DNA from 2 places in the Paenibacillus sp. G34 genome. Region 1 is predicted to be linked to the other one. Evidence: riboswitches for the same ligand, from Rfam matches in the RefSeq annotation. Region 1 holds a riboswitch; the other holds the start of a gene.

Region 1 (5,099 bases):
CTTGTGCGTCCTGCACAAGGCACGGTATTTTTGGATGACCGTAACATTCGAGATGGACTGGTCTCCTGGATTTCCGATCCGCCGGATTGGGCAGTGTTTACGACGGGTATGGGACTGGATGCTTTGTTCGACATGGCTGAGGACATGGATGTAGCCGGACAACTTCGGAATGTATTGGCTGAATCGTGTATTGCAGCCCGAGGATACAAAACGGTGAATGCACTCAAGAAACTGAAGCTGACTCCATTGGTACGAGATGATGATGGTAGTACGGACGGTTTGATTCGGGAATTTGGCTCGCATGATCTGGCAGGCAAAAAAGTGATGTTACAGTTGCATGGGGAAACGGCTCCCAAACTGGTTCGCTGGTTCGAAGAACAAGGAGCTGTTGTGCGGCAGGTATTGCCGTATCGTCACGTGCCGCCGGAAGAGGCAGAACTGGAGCAACTGCTAAATGAAATCATTCAACATAAGCTGGAGGCTGTGGCTTTTACAAGCGGGCCGCAGGTTAGGTTTTTGACGGAATATGCAACTTCCCAAGGCAAGCTGCAGCAGATGCTGACGGCTTTCAAAGAAGGTGTAGTCCCAGCCTCGGTTGGTAAAGTTACGGCGAATGCCATGCGTGAGGAAGGTATCGAAGCGCTGGTTGTGCCGGAAGAGGAGAAGATGGGAGCGCTCATCGTTGAACTGGGACGTTATTTTGCCGCGAATCCGGTGGGTGTCCGGGAAGATTAATAAAGAGAGCATGCACAGGGCAAGAGATAATTAGATGTTCGGAGTAAGGCCTCAGTATGAATATTGAAAGATCGCGAGATAGCGGTATGAAGAATCGCAGACGCAATTCGTATACAGGGGAGTATTAAGTTTAGAAGAAATTACATCAGTTATATGGATGGATATATAAAGGTTCTGATCCGTTTGCGGATCGGAGCCTTTTTTCATTTTTATCCAAAATTAATGTTTAGGACAATCTGGAGAAGCGTGGACATTATTTCCTGACCGATGGTATGATGAAGACAATATGAAAGCAGCAAGGTGCTCTTGCATAAAGCAAGAGGTAACAGGGAATCGGGTGCAAGTCCCGAGCGGTCCCGCCACTGTAATGGTGAAGCGTTTTCCATGTAAGTCACTCGGTATACCGGGGAAGACAGGAAAGAACGCTAATGATCCAGAGCCAGGAGACCTACCTTGCGTGTGTCACCAAACCCTTCGCGGAAAGGAGTGGTGTACGATAAGTTCGGGAGAGGGACAAACCGTGGTTTGTTCCGTGAGGCTCTATATGGGCTGTTATGGCTGCGTGTATTTCCTTATTTTGGGGAGTTGCAGGCCTGGTTTCCTGAGTGTAAGTACATGCGCATCTCATCCGTGATTAGGATGGGATTTTTTTGTTTTTTCGGACAGGAACGAAGTTGCGAGTTAAGTAGAAGAAATGATGTGTTACAGGGCAATAAGGTGAAAGAGGCATACTGTATTGCAAAAACTTTGGATCGTCGTTAAGAAGAAACTTTCTTGAAGTGGACCTTTTAGATAAACAAGGTTGGGGCATTAATCGTGTTACAAGTGGAGTGAGGGGGAAAAGGGATGCAAAAGCAAGGCAAGTTGCTGATCATCGGTTTCGGTCCAGGTGCGATGGAGCACATAACGAAACGGGCACTGGATGCATTGCAGGAAAGCGAGGTCATCATTGGATATAACACCTATGTGGATCTGATCCGGCCTTTGTTGAATGGACAAGCCATTGTGCGTACAGGCATGACGGAGGAAGTCAGCCGGGCACAGGAAGCGGTTAGACAAGCGGAAGCGGGCCACATCGTTGCCGTAATCTCCAGTGGGGATGCCGGGGTGTATGGCATGGCAGGGCTTGTGTACGAAGTGCTCATTGAGCAAGGCTGGAAGCCGGATACTGGCGTAGCTGTCGAGGTTATTCCTGGTGTGTCGGCTATTCAATCGTGTGCGTCCTTGCTTGGTGCGCCTGTCATGCACGATGCGTGTACGATTAGCCTTAGCGATCATCTGACACCATGGGAAACGATTATTCGGCGTGTTGAGGCAGCGGCTTCGGCCGATTTTGTGATTGCTCTGTATAATCCCCGCAGTGGACGACGGACACGCCAGATTGTAGAAACGCAAGAGATGTTGCTTCGTTACCGTGATCCGAAGACACCGGTTGGCTTGGTCAAAAGTGCATATCGGGAGCGCCAGGACGTGGTCATGACAACGCTGGAAGATATGCTGAATCACGATATCGGCATGTTAACTACCGTGATCATCGGCAATTCCTCGACCATGATGTACGAAGGACTCATGGTCACCCCGCGCGGATATCAGCGGAAATATACGCTGAACTCCGCGGAACAGCCGCTCAGACCCCATGAGCGGCTGCGCACCGAAGCCGAGCCATGGTCGCTCGGCGCACAAGAAGCCCGCGCTGCCGCCTCCGGCGAGGCAGCGGGCGATAGCGCGGCCCGCGATGCGCAGGCCGCGCCAACGGCGGAGCCAGCCCTGCGCGGCGCCAGCGCCGGAGCGGGCACGGCTCCGCAAGGGCAGCCGCCCGCAAGCGCATGGGCGGCGACCCCGCCTGCGGCAAGCCCGGCGCGCGGTGCTGGCACCGCCGTGCTTGCCGCAGAGCGGCCCGCGTCCGCGGCGGCGGATGCCGCACCGCGCGCTGCCGCTGTGGCGCCACGCGCTGGCGCAGCCGAGCTCGCAGCCGAGGCGTTGACGCGGCTCGCGGCAGGCGGTGCGCTCGCCGGCGAAGCGGCAAGCCGCTGGCTGGACGCTGCGGCGTCAGGCCCGGCAGCCGCAGGCGCGCAGGGCGCGAGCAGCGCTACGGCGCTTGGCACCGCTGCTGTGCCCGTGCCGGGGCGCAAGGCGCCGCTCTTTGAGATCGGCGTATCGCCCGGCGTGGGCAACAAAAAGTTCACCGCCGCTCAGATGGCCCTGCTGGCGCAGTGCGCAAGCGAGGATGGCGAACTTGAGTATACGCCAGAGCACCAGATCATTCTGAGAGTGCCGACGTTTGAGCCGGATGCGCTGGTGGACGAGTTACGTGCAGCGAACTTTATCGTGGTGCCAATTGGGGATGTCATCAAGGTCAAAGCCTGTGACTTCTGTAACCTGGAGAAAGACGATGCGGTGCCGATGGCTAACCATTTGCAGGACGTCATCGGTGGATTATCCGCTCCGAAGGAGACGAGCGTAGCATTAAACGGCTGCGGTATGGCTTGTTACGGGGCGGTGCTGGAGGATATCGGTATCGTTTATCGCAAAGGCGGTTACGATCTGTTCCTGGGTGGCAAAAAGTTTGGCCGCAATGCACATCCGGCTCAGCCTGTGGCGGAGGGCATTCCAGGAGATCAGATTGGCGGTATCGTAGAACGCATTGTAGCGGAGTACAAGGAAAAAGGCCATCCGAACGAACGTTTCCACAAGTTTTTCAAACGGGTTGGCGTCATTCAAGGCTTCCGCCATGTGGATGCGCCAGTGACCGTTGAAGTTAATCCGGTATGCGGTGACTAGGACGTGGGATTGCCGGGCCGAGCAACTTGAAGACGATGAAAACAACATGATGTTGCAGTCATCGAATCAATGAGAATGAGAATAAGGCAATGATATATTTTTGAGCCAAAAATGATGACGCGGCAGTCATAACTGCGGTAGAACATGTAAAACAACTCGGCTGAAGCCCAGCTGATTGTGATAGATATTAACATTCAAAGCGGGACTCATTACAGCATTAGATATAGATTAAACTTTTCTTCCTTGGAACCGAGTGGGGAGCCTTACGAATATGAGAAATCCGATCTGCGGATCGGACAGAGGAGGAAATACGAAGATGGATGCAATTTTGTTGGTGGGACACGGGAGCCGTGATCCCGAGGGGAACCGCGAGTTAAAGGAGTTTGCACGTGAGGTCGCTGAGCAAGCACCGGAGAACACACTGGTGGAAACCTGTTTTCTGGAATTAACCAGACCAAGTATTGCGGATGGGGTTACTGCTTGTGTAGATCGAGGCGCGACACGAGTCGTACTCGTACCGATTATTTTATTTGCTGCGGGTCATGCCAAGATTGATATTCCGAATGCCATTGACCGTGCCAAAGCGCGTTATCCGCAGGTGCAGTTTATATATGGCCGTCCAATTGGTGTGCATGAAAAAGTCGTGCAAATCATGCAAACCCGTCTGCAAGAAGCACAGCCTGTGCGGATTGCATCTGAAATCGAAGGTGGAACAGATACAGCAGTTGCAGTGGCCGCTCCGCCTGCTACGGTGACTGTAACGGATGAGGAGACAGCCGTGCTTGTACTGGGACGGGGAAGCAGTGACCCGGATGCCAACAGTGACTTTTTCAAAATGACCCGTATGCTGTGGGAGAAGTTGCCGTACAGATGGGCAGAAAGCAGCTTTATCGGCGTAACCCAGCCTTCTTTCCCGGATGGATTGGAACGTTGTCTCTTGCTTGGTGCGAAAAAAATTATCATCATGCCGTATTTCCTCTTTACCGGAGTGCTGATTAAACGCATTGATGAGATGACGGCTGAATTTGCAGCCGCACATCCCGACATTCAAGTCGAAATCGGTGGTTATTTTGGCTTCCATCCGAAGCTCGTAGAACTGGTACTGGAACGTGCTCACGAGGGATTATACGGTCGTGTGACAGCCAACTGTGACAACTGCCAATTCCGACTTGAAGCGGCCAAACACCATCATCACCATCACGACCACGATCATGATCACGACGACCATCACCACCACCATGACCATGACCACAGTCACGATCACCATCATCATGACCACAGCAGTAATCATCTTCATGACCATCACCATGATGATCATAGTCACAGTCATGGACACGATCATCATCACGCAGATCAACATGTCCACAGTCATGATGAGCATACACATCACGACCATGATCATAGTCACGACCACTCCAAGCATACTGTTGTCGACCATGAAGCTACGCTTGATTTCCATCATGACCATGATGAAGAATTGCATCATTCGCATCACGAACATGTAGGAAACCAGAACAGCCAGAAGCATGACCAAGCAGGGATAACAGAAAATGTACAACAACACGCATCCTCCGCTCAAGCAC
Region 2 (5,099 bases), 2.2 Mb from region 1:
GGTGACAGAAAGCCTTCAGGCCGGATTGCAATGGAAAGAAAGGAACGGGCACAGTAATGACATTTGAATTGGAGCATCTATGGACATCGTCGTTCTGGATCAGCATGTCTGGAGCTTGGATCATTATTCTTGCATACATATTAGACCGATGCATCGGAGACCCGCGCTGGATTCCGCATCCCGTTATCGGTATGGGGAAAGGCATCTCGGCACTGGAGCGTGTTATTCGGGCACGTGTGAGCACCGATGCAGGTCTGAAAAGAGCCGGAATTTTATTCCCGATCTTGATTGCAGGAGGTTCTTTTGCTGTTACTTGGGGGCTTCTCATTCTGCTGGGTCTGATTCATCCGATCTTAGCGGCTGTAGCCGAAGTTGTTCTGATTGCCACAACGATTGCTTCCAAAGGTCTGCGTGATGCAGGCGTGGAAGTTTACCGCCACTTGAAACAGCAGGACTGGCCTGCTGCACGGCGTTCACTCGGTATGATTGTTGGACGGGATACGGCACATCTGGACGAGCCTGAGGTCGTTCGGGGAACGGTGGAGACGGTGGCGGAAAATATTGTGGATGCCATTGTGTCGCCACTATTTTATGCGCTCATTGGCGGTGCTCCGCTTGCCATGGCCTACCGAGCCGTTAATACGCTTGATTCCATGGTTGGATATAAAAATGATAAATATCTGCATCTCGGCTGGGCCTCCGCTCGGCTGGATGATTGGGCGAACTGGATTCCCGCTCGCTTGACCGCTCTGCTGTTAATTGTAGGCGCATGGGTGCTAAAACTGGATGCCAAAGGTGCAGCGCGTATGGTTGCCCGGGATGCGAGGTTACATCCCAGTCCGAATAGCGGTTTTCCCGAGTCGGCAGTCGCTGGAGCGCTAGGCATCAGGCTCGGCGGGCATAACGTGTATCACGGCGTAGCTTCATTTCGCGCTTATATGGGTGAGGCTACACGGCCGATGGAGGCGGAGGATATTGTGCGAACGACCCGGTTGATGTTCTGGTCAGCGGGCGCTTTTGTGGGCCTTTGTTTCTTAGCATCCTTGGGAGTGTTTTTAGTAGGGGGGATGCTGTTGTGGTAATTAAAGAAGGGCAGGAGCAAGCTGAATCAAACTATTGTGAATCAGAACAGAATGGACCAGAGCAACGTGAATTAGAGCAGCATAGATCTAAGCAGTCTGCGGCGAAGCGAAGCATTGTACTGATCCGTCATGGGACAACATTGTGGAATGTGGAAAAAAAATATCTGGGGCATACCGACATGGGTCTGTTGCCTGCTGCACAAGAAGAGCTGGCTTCGCTGCGTAAGCAGTGTCACAACCTTAGATGGGACACGGTATATTGCAGTGACCTGCTTCGTTGTCGACAGACGCTGGCACACATTACACCGCAGATGATTGAACAGGCGAGTTTTGATCCGCGCCTGAGGGAGAATGATTTTGGGCTATGGGAGGGTCTGACATACGAGCAACTGAAGAATAATCCGTTGTATCGAAACTGGATCGATCATCCACAGGAAGTTACACCGCCTGATGGAGAAGATTGGCAAGCATTTACGGGACGGATCGATTCTTTTCTGCATGATCATATTTGGTTCGAAGCACCTGTTTCGCTACCTCTAAATGAGGTGGGTAAGTCTACTCCTGAAGCATCAGAAAAAACTTCCCGGGAGACTTCAGATACAATGTCATACAATAATTCACACAGGACACTTATTGTGACCCATGGCGGAGTCATCCGTTATATGTTATCCAGGCTCATCCCTGGTTTAGGGTTCTGGGATACACATGTAATCCCCGGACAAGCCATTCAGGTTCATATGGAAAAACAGGGAGAAAACTGGCGTGGCAGACAAGTGGATTTTCCGTTCTTCGGGTTGTAAGGTGGTGCAATATACCCTATAATCACAACAGAAGTGTGACTCGGACGGACATATTTGGTGTGATAGGCTGAGAGGCCTGAACTGACGTGATTCGTGCGAAGAGCACTGCGACTATGTTTGATCTGAATTAATCATCTTTAACGACCAAGGGTCCCGCGTGCTAAGCCAATGTTCATGATGAACAAGGACAAGCCATGATACGCACAAGGGTAAAATGGGGAAGCTGGTGCAAATCCGGCACGGTCCCGCCACTGTGAAACAGGAGTCATCCTGTAAGTCAGATTACCAGCCCTGGACGTACAAGCCGATGTTCCTTCGAGGAAAGGACAACGTTTCGGGCTATTTCTGTGCGCATGAACAGCTACCTTGCTGCACATGTACAGATAGCCGTATGCGAGACGTGATCCCTATTCCTTGTTTAAGGATAAGGGATTTTTCTTATTGCACACGATGTAGTGGAGTCATTTTATACACGTATGACGGAGAGTGCAGAACCAATTTGGAGAAACGAAGTGCTCGCCTGAAAGCTTTCTGAAAGAAAGCTACATCGAAAGCATATGCTTATCACCGGATTTTCCTTTAAATAAGGGAATCAAAAAAATCTGGGGGTAACAGCGATCGGAAAATGGTACTGCAATCGGAGTGGCCACGTGTATACAACAAAAGCAACAACAATAGTACAGATAGAGAAGGGGAGTTTAAATCAATGATTAAGAACTGGAAAGCACTCACATCACTGTTGAGCGCAGCAATGCTGGCACTGGCGCTGGCTGGATGCGGTAATGCCGCAACAAAAGAAGGAGCGGGTAATTCACAGCAACCTGCACAGGAGCAATCTCAGGAACAAACGCAAGCGGATCTGAAAACTCAATACCCACTGACCGTTACAGATGCAACGGGTGAGTCTTTCACTTTTGAAAAAGCACCAACCAAAATCGTCTCGGTATCTCCAGCTGAAACGGAGTCGCTGTTTGCCCTCGGACTGGATAATGAGATTATTGGCGTATCCGATTATGACGATTACCCGGAAGCGGCAACAACAAAAGCAAAAATGGGCGGTATTAACAAGCCGAATGAAGAATCCGTTATTGCAGCAGATGCGGATATCGTATTCGGAGGGATTTCATTGAGCGAGGATGCAGTGAAAAAGCTGCGTGATCTGGGTATTACCATTTTCAAAACGGATCCTAAATCCATCGACGATGTGATGAACAATATCGAAACCTTCGGTAAAATTACCGATCATCAAGAGCAGGCACAGAAGCTGATTACACAGATGAAGCAGGATGTAACAGATGTAACCGAAGCGGTAAAAGCCGTAAAACCGGAAGATAAGAAAAAAGTATACATCGAGTTCTCCCCAGGCTGGACGGTAGGTAAAGGTGAGTTCATGAACGAACTGATCAACGTAGCCGGGGGCATTAATGTTGCTGCCGACAAAGAGGGCTGGTATCAGATTAACGAAGAAAATGTTATTGCCTCCAACCCGGATGTCATTCTGTATACAAATGATGTTGTCGACGAAAATTCCAAAACGCTGGATCAGATTATCAAAGCACGTAGCGGCTGGGATCAAATTACGGCGATGAAAAACAATGCTGTGATTGGACTGGATGCCAACTTGCTCAGCCGTCCGGGCCCACGTATAACTCAAGGGTTGAAAGATGTTGCCAAAGCGATCTATCCTGACCTGTTCAAATGAGCAGAAAGCTGATCCTGTTCGGAACGATGGGCATGGCGCTGCTGGTGCTTACCGTGCTCATCTGCACGGGCATCGGTTCAGTGGCATTGCCCATCCGGGACATCGTTGGTATTCTCCTTCACAAAATGCCATGGGTGGGCGACTGGATTACACCTGATTGGAGCAAGGCTGCCGAACAGATTATCTGGAAAGTGCGCTTCCCGCGTGTCTTACTTGCGATGCTCGTAGGTGCTTCACTAGCAATTGCAGGGGCGGGCTTTCAAGGTGTGCTACGCAATCCTCTGGCTGATCCATTCACACTGGGGGTTTCCTCTGGTGCTTCGGTGGGGGCGGCATTCCTGATATTCTTTGGTTTGCAGTACGCTATAATTGGTATTTGGACACTGCCGCTGGTTGCTTTTTTGACTGGTGTAGTCACGTTATGGTTTGTGCTGTCTCTGGCTCGTGAAGGGCGGAAAATACCAACACACAGCCTCATTCTGGCAGGTGTGGTCATGCAAAGTTTCTTGGGGGCGGTCGTTTCCTTCCTATCGACCATGTCGAAGCAGACAATCAATGAAATTATATACTGGACGATGGGAAGTCTGGCACTACGCGGGTGGTCGTATACGACCATCCTTTTCCCGTATTTTCTGCTTGGACTAATTTTTCTATGGAGCCGGGCGCGTTCGCTGAATGTCTTGGCACTGGGTGAACGTCAGGCAGCCCATATCGGTGTTGGTGTGGACAGGCTCAAGTTATCTGTGCTGGCTGTAGGCACATTGCTAACGGCAGGAGCTGTTTCGGTTTCGGGAGTCATCGGATTTGTTGGTTTGGTTATTCCGCATATTTTACGCTTGCTGGTGGGGCCGGATTATCGCTTGCTGATACCTTTGTCTGCGATTGGTGGTGCGATTTTTATGGTATGGGCAGACACCATAGCTCGCTCCTTGCTGGCACCGACTGAGATACCGCTAGGTGTCGTGACTGCTTTTGTCGGTGCGCCGTTCTTCGCTTACCTGTTGCATCGGAATAAAAAGCTGAGGAAAGGGATGATGCCGTGAGTGCCGAGAAAGATTATGCCGCCGCTGCTCTAGTATCTGTTGTCCAGGCGGGCAAAACATACGGTGATCATCATGCCCTTCATCCTACAGATTGGCAGATCACAGAAGGAGATTGGTGGGGTGTCGTTGGCCCCAATGGAAGCGGCAAGTCCACACTACTCCAGCTTATAGCAGGAACGGAATCGTTAAGTGAAGGCCAGATCCGCATTGCTGGTCGTGATATCGGATCTTACAGCCGTAAGGATCTGTCTCGGATGATCGCGGTTTTGCAGCAGGATGGCTTGCCCGCGATCTCCTATCCTGTTCGGGATGTCGTCGAGATGGGACGTTACCCTTACCAAAACTGGCTAGGTCGTGAATCGGGAGAGGGAGCCCATGTGGTGGACAGGGTGCTTGAAGAATTGGGACTCACGGAACTTGCAGACCGACCGCTGGATTCCCTAAGCGGTGGACAACGGCAACGAGTAGCCCT

Evidence for each region. Region 1 has a riboswitch for cobalamin ahead of cobJ (precorrin-3B C(17)-methyltransferase). Riboswitches for the same ligand answer to the same signal wherever they lie in the genome.
Region 2: it holds a riboswitch for cobalamin, as region 1 does, so the genes downstream of both, AC1VYS_RS07280 (ABC transporter substrate-binding protein) here and cobJ (precorrin-3B C(17)-methyltransferase) in region 1, are expected to answer to the same signal.

The regions. Positions count from the first base shown of each region.
Region 1 covers NZ_CM166469.1:5,877,688-5,882,786, reverse strand. Annotated here, with positions in the region: gene AC1VYS_RS26575 (uroporphyrinogen-III synthase) at 1-735, shown strand, start outside; cobalamin riboswitch at 1,017-1,205, shown strand; gene cobJ (precorrin-3B C(17)-methyltransferase) at 1,582-3,516, shown strand; gene AC1VYS_RS26565 (sirohydrochlorin chelatase) at 3,833-5,099, shown strand, end outside.
Region 2 covers NZ_CM166469.1:1,648,622-1,653,720, forward strand. Annotated here, with positions in the region: gene AC1VYS_RS07265 (adenosylcobinamide amidohydrolase) at 1-67, shown strand, start outside; gene cbiB (adenosylcobinamide-phosphate synthase CbiB) at 105-1,082, shown strand; gene AC1VYS_RS07275 (histidine phosphatase family protein) at 1,076-1,882, shown strand; adenosylcobalamin (AdoCbl) riboswitch at 2,069-2,217, shown strand; gene AC1VYS_RS07280 (ABC transporter substrate-binding protein) at 2,589-3,584, shown strand; gene AC1VYS_RS07285 (FecCD family ABC transporter permease) at 3,581-4,627, shown strand; gene AC1VYS_RS07290 (ABC transporter ATP-binding protein) at 4,624-5,099, shown strand, end outside.